Regions from separate parts of the Eubacterium sp. AM05-23 genome, predicted to be linked through region 2. Evidence: riboswitches for the same ligand, from Rfam matches in the RefSeq annotation. Region 2 holds a riboswitch; the other holds the start of a gene.
The links. Region 2 has a riboswitch for cobalamin ahead of DW091_RS19335 (hypothetical protein). Riboswitches for the same ligand answer to the same signal wherever they lie in the genome.
Positions count from the first base shown of each region.

Region 1: another riboswitch for cobalamin. It lies ahead of hemA (glutamyl-tRNA reductase); the one in region 2 lies ahead of DW091_RS19335 (hypothetical protein).

Region 1 covers NZ_QUDF01000007.1:90,894-94,040, forward strand. The annotation lists gene DW091_RS11165 (helix-turn-helix transcriptional regulator) at 298-645, shown strand; cobalamin riboswitch at 834-1,023, shown strand; gene hemA (glutamyl-tRNA reductase) at 1,189-2,445, shown strand; gene DW091_RS11175 (bifunctional precorrin-2 dehydrogenase/sirohydrochlorin ferrochelatase) at 2,442-3,026, shown strand; gene hemC (hydroxymethylbilane synthase) at 3,023-3,147, shown strand, end outside.
Region 2 covers NZ_QUDF01000021.1:30,376-33,522, forward strand. The annotation lists gene DW091_RS19330 (Ig-like domain-containing protein) at 1-1,282, shown strand, start outside; adenosylcobalamin (AdoCbl) riboswitch at 1,381-1,525, shown strand; gene DW091_RS19335 (hypothetical protein) at 1,606-1,974, shown strand; gene DW091_RS19340 (AraC family transcriptional regulator) at 2,059-2,871, shown strand.

The sequences.
Region 1 (3,147 bases), on a different contig from region 2:
TCGATTTATAATAAAGTATATATATTGGGAAAACTAAATAAAAATTGCGGCATCCGGAAAGTGCTGGCACACTTATCCGGCTTGCGCAGGTGCACAACCACCATACACAACGGCCCTGGGGGGCACGTACCGCATTACTTATTATAGGCTATTTTTGTGCTAAAAACAAGAGGACAGCCTATAAATAAGTGGGCTTATTTGTGTTAGCATTTTATAAAAGTGTCATATAACTGTGCATGGTTGGTTTTATCCTGCACAGTTTTTTATTTGGTTTTCCCTGAAATTTAGGAGAAGACAATGGAATCAAGGTTAGATCAAAAGGCAATCGGCCAGCGTATCCGGCAGCGTAGAACTTTTTTAAATATGAGCCGTGAAGATTTGGCGCGGAAAATAGGGATTACACAGACTTTTTTAACAGATATCGAGCTGGGAACCAAAGGCTTTTCCTTAAAGAGTCTTGAACGTTTCTGCGAAGCGTTAAAAATGTCTTCGGACAGCATCCTGTTCGGCAAAAGTCTGGATGAAAAGGAAAAAAACACCGCGTTGCTCGACATTCTCGAGCATTGCCCCGATGAAAAAAAGGAATACGCAGAAAGAATGATGATGCTTTTTTTAATGAGCCATGAAACATCAAACGAGTGTTGACTATAAAATGACCGGACTCTTAAGAAAGAGACCGGTTTTTTATTGCCTGTAATCCGATTACAGAAAATATGTGAATTATTTGGCGGAATCGGCAAAAAACTGCTTATTTCCCATAAAAAGGGGTAGCGCCTGAGTCGGATTGGTGATATAATTGGAAACGAAAATTGAATAAGAAAGACTAATGTAAAATCTATTTTGGATTCTTTCGTTTTTGCCTTGGTAAAGACAAAGGATAAAGGGAATCTGGTGAAAATCCAGAGCGATCCGGTCACTGTAATTCGTTAAGTCTCCTTATGATGCCACTGGAATGAAAACCGGGAAGGCAAGGAGAATATAATGCGATGAGTCAGGAAACCTACTAAATAGAGTGCTAATAATTACCTCCAGGGAAAAGGGAACTTAGTAACGTTAATTTAATTGTAGTATCCGCAGTAAACAGCGTGGATAAATAATTCTGTTGACAAACCTCTTTTTTACGGAGACGTAAGGAAGAGGTTTTTTATTTGTTTTTAACGAATGTTTGATTGAAGGAGAAGGATTGAAATGAAGTTAGTTGTAGTGGGAATCAATCATAAAGACACACCTCTGGAAATCAGGGAAAAGGGTGCTTTTATCAAGCGGACCGTAAAAGAAGGCATTGCGAGCCTTCTTGAAGAGGCGTGTATTGAAGAGGTGATCATTCTTTCTACCTGTAATCGAAGCGAAATTTATGTGGCGACCCGCGATGTGGAAGCAGCGGGCCAGGCGCTGAAAAATTTTTACATTGAGGAGAAATCCAGAGAACTCGGAAGTTATCTGTTCTGTGAAAAGGGCAGAGAGGCCATCCTTCACCTTTACCGGGTAGTGACCGGGCTGGATTCAATGATCCTGGGTGAGGATCAGATATTAGGCCAGGTAAAGGATGCCCTTGAATTGTCCCAGTCTGTTCACGGCTGTGGAAAATACTTAACCAAGGCTTTCAGAGAAGCCGTCACCTTTGCCAAGAAGGTTAAAACTGTTTATAAGATTTCTGAGACGCCGCTCTCTCTGAGCTCGACAGCGGTTAAGCACGTTAAGAGGACCTATGAGGACTATGCGGATAAAAAGGTGCTGATCATCGGATCTGGAAAGATGGGGCTTCTGGCGCTGCGTTACATGGCGGCAGAGGGGTTTAACAGCGTCTATATGACCAATCGTACCTATCATCCGGGAGATGAATACCGTGATATCTATAAGGGCGTCAATATGATACGTTATGAGGACCGCTATGAAGCCATTGAAGATATCGATGTAATTATCTCAGCCACGGCCTCTCCTCACGTTGTCTTAAAACGGGAACTCATGCCAGAGCGTAAAAAGCCTCTTATGGCCATTGACCTGGCGCTGCCAAGGGATATTGAAGAAGCCGTCTCAGAAATGGACCAGGTCGAGCTGCTGACCATTGACAATTTTAAAGATATTATTGATGAAAAAATGCATTACCGCGAAAGGGTGGCAGAAAAGATCGCCCTCGAGATCGAAGAGGAAATCGACGGACTCATGGTTTGGATTACGAAGTCTAAAGTGGACAATATGGTAGCGCATTTTAATCAGGTTTCCGGCCAGCTGGCAGATGAGACCATTGAGATTCTCAACAAGCGCTATCAGTTTGAGGGGAAAGACAGGGAATTTCTTGAAAAAATTGTCCATTCAAAATTCCGCGAGATGGTCATGCCCTCCATCAAGCAGCTGAAAACACTGGACAGCGAGGACGATATCCTGCGCTTTGAAAAAACACTGGCGTTTTTATTCTCTGGCGGTAATGTGGAGGATTCCCAATGAAAGGACCGGTTCTGCTTAATTTTACCGGAAAAAAGGCCCTTGTGATCGGCGGTGGGAAAGTAGGAATGCGGCGTGCGGAAACCCTAGCCGGGTATGGGTGTTTTGTGACCTGTGTGGACAAAAACATGAAGGTTCCTGAAAAGCCGGCTGAGAACATTCGTTATGTCAAAGCCTACTGCCGGATTGAGACAGCCCTTGACGGTATGGATCTTGTAGTGGCGGCAACAGACCAGCGCGAGCTAAATGACCAGATTCTTGAAAACTGTAAAATACGCGGTATCTGGTGCAACGTTACAGACGACCCCGAGCATTCTGATTTTATTTTTCCCTCAGTGGTGAGACGGGGAGACTTGACGATTTCGGTCTGTACTGACGGTGCAAGCCCAACGCTGACCACCCAGATAAAAAAAGAGCTGGAAGAAAAATACGACGAAAGTTACGCAGAGCGGCTCAGGCTGCTTAAACAGCTGAGGCGGCATCTGCTAAAAACAGAGGCCTCATCAGAGGAAAAAAAGAGGCAGCTCAGGGAGCTGACAGCATTAACCATTGAAGAATTGCAGAGAGAAGTGGAGAAAATATGAAAATAATCGTAGGCTCAAGAGGCAGCAAACTGGCAGTGGTCCAGACAAACTGGCTTCTTGAGGAATTAAGAAAAGCAAACCCCGAGGTCGATTTTGAGCTCAAGATCATCAAGACAAAAGG
Region 2 (3,147 bases):
GCGTCTGATGTTTACTTACTGTGGTTATGGAAAAGATTTAAGCGGCAAGGACTACGGAAGCTCCGAGCCTCTGGTCTCCATCGCCAATAAGGATGCGCTCATCGCAGCGGCAGCGGCGCTGAATACGCCACAGACCACCGCTTTAAATGAAAACACCGTAGACAGCGAAGCACTTAAACTGGCCTATGACCGTGCGCTCAGAGCCATTGAAGACATGACACTCAGCCAGGAAGCGACCGATAAAGTCGTTGAAAATATCGAAGCGACCCAAAAGGGTGATACCAGTTGGGTTGATACAGTTAAAGCCGTAGAAAAATTCGAACAGGAGGCCGAAGATCGGTTTGCGGATTATGAAGCCGTTCGTCTTCAGGACAGGGACGCGCTCAACGCACTTCTTGAAAAATATCAAAAAATGCCAGAGGAACAACGGGCATCTGTCCTCAGCCTTTCTCATTTAGAAGCCGCTAAAATTGAGATAGAAGCCCTTGAAAATGCTGAAAAAGATCTGAATACAAAAATCCAGGAAACTAAGAAAGTGTTGTCAGAAAATTACACTCAAGACAGCAGAGAGGCTGTAAATACCATCTTAGGCAGGGCAGAAGCTCTGGATACTCAGACAGCTGACGTAGACACGATGCAGAAAATGTCAAAAGAACTGTCCGATAGCATCAAGACACTGGTTCCCGCAGCCGATAAAACAGGCCTGGCAGAAAGCCTGGAAAAAGCAGAAGCGCTGACAGGCACCTATACAGAAGAAACCTGGCAGCCATTTGTTAAAGCACGGGAAGCCGCCAGAAGACTGATGGACAATCAGAACATCAAAGCGGAAGAACAAAACCTTGTGGAAACAGCTAAGGCAGAGCTTGACCGCACTATGAAAGCTCTTGTAGCCGCAGGTGATAAAACTGAACTGAAAAATATGATTGCAGAGGCAGAAAAAGTTAACACCGATCAATATACCAAAGCCAGCGTCGAAGCTTTCAACAAAGCATTGAAGGCCGCAAAGGCAGTGTACAGCGATCCCAACGCAACCGAAGCGCAGATCCATGAAGTTATGACCGCTTTGAAAAATGCGCAATTGGCGTTAGCAGTAAAAAGCCAGGGTGAGGATCCCCAAAAAGCAGATGGCGAGCAGGCCAAAAATAATGTGGAAGCCACAGGTAAGAACGTTGCGACAGGCATTGTAGAAGATACTGCAAACAGTGTGCTTATCTGTGTGGCTATGTTGGCTCTTATTGGTCTGGGCGGCATTGCGATAAGCCGAAAACATAAAGAACAATAAGCAAAAATACGATTTAAAACAGGTACTGTGAAAAGCAGTATCTGTTTTTTCTTAAGTTAAGGCTTGCGTTAATAAAATAAGCGTGTTAAAATAAAATTAAGTAAAGTTAAAAGCTTGTTCGAGGGAAATCAGGTGAGAATCCTGAATAGTCGCGCTACCGTGTGTCATTTTCAGTGACGAGTCGGGTTCTGAGAACAAGATAAGAAAGCGAACGTTCTACAGCGAGTTAGAGTTTCTGTTTTGCACTGGTCAAGTGTAAACAGGAGCTTTTTTTATTTTTATGATTGGCGCAGTAAAAATGAGACAAGGAGTAAAGGGGTAAAATGCCAGCAATGAGACGAAGAAATGATGAAGGAATCGTAAGTTCTGTAAATGATAGAACCTTTAGCGGAAGGCTCGAGGACATTAAGAGAGAGATGATCGTTGATGAATATGGAAAAAAGAAGGTTTGCCATACGTTTGTCATAAAATCAGTGTTTTCTACCAAGAGCTATATTTACAGAGGACCAGTGAGCATAAATCTTTTGGATTATTTTGAAATAGGAGAAAAAGTAGTACATCATGCGGGATATGCCGTTCCCAGTAAAAAAAAACGGGACCCAGGAACGCCGAGAATTTGCATCGAATGCTGTGAAATCATTCCAAGCGGAAACAGCAGCTGTCCTTTTTGTGGAAAAGGAATCGTGAGATAAAAAACGCATTATATGAAAAGTCAGCAAGAATGGAAAAGTAAATGTTTCTTAATGATGTTATACTATAGACAAGGATGATGAAATATGAACAGCCAGAAAACAATGGAAGAATGCCGCCGATACATTGAAGCGCATTTAAACGAGCCGTTAACCGCTGAGTATTTATCAGAAAAATTCGGCTATTCATTTTATCATTTTGCACATATGTTCAGAGCCTATTTTGGTGTACCGCCCGGTGTCTATATTCGAATATTGCGTCTGGAGAAAGCAGCTCAAGCGATTGAACAAGGCGAGTCCATCGCGCGGGCAGGGCAGGACGCCGGATTTGAGACACAAGCAGGATTTGCAAAAGCGTTTCAGCGACATTTTGGACTGAGTGCAACCCGTTATCGTAAGTTAAAACAAGGAGGGAACCAGTCTATGCAGCCGCAGATTATGGAAAGCAGGAAAATCAGGCTTATTGGGTATGAGTATGCACCGACAGGGGTTGATGCGCTTAATTATTGTAAGGATGGCGCTTACTGGTCAAATATCGACTTTAGCCAGTATGCGGATTATCATAACCAGTTTGCCCATCGTGGGGAGATTGGAGTTTGGGTAAATCCAAATGAAACAAGCGGGGAGCTGTCCTATTTTTATGGGATTGTTTCAAATAGGAATGAGCCAATGCCCAGAGGATTTAAAGAACTTATTTTACCAGATGCGAAGTATGCAACTTTTTCGATTGAGTCGCCTGAACCTTTTTCAACCACTCAGCTGGCAGCATCCGTACGAAAAATGTGGCAGTTCATTTTCACAGAATGGCTCGAGGAAAGAAAAATAATCTTTGAAGAGAACAAGCTGTGCTTTGAATATTACAGGGGAAAAATTATTCAGGTGTTTATCCCGATAAAATAGGCGCAATATTATAGGCAAACCGTTGAATCGATATAAGTGCATTTAAAGATGTTGAGAGACATTTTGATTTTGTGAACATTTAGCTTGATTTTAGACGTAAGATTCGATATAATAAAGCATATAAAAGATTATTGGATACAATTCATCTGACAGAAAAATAATTGACCCAAAGGCACAAGGAAGAAAATGGCATGACCATTGACAGCTCCACCGCTACTGTGAAAGTCAGGAACTTGCTTTGGGAATTTCGTGTGGAAATGCTTTGAAGATTTATGA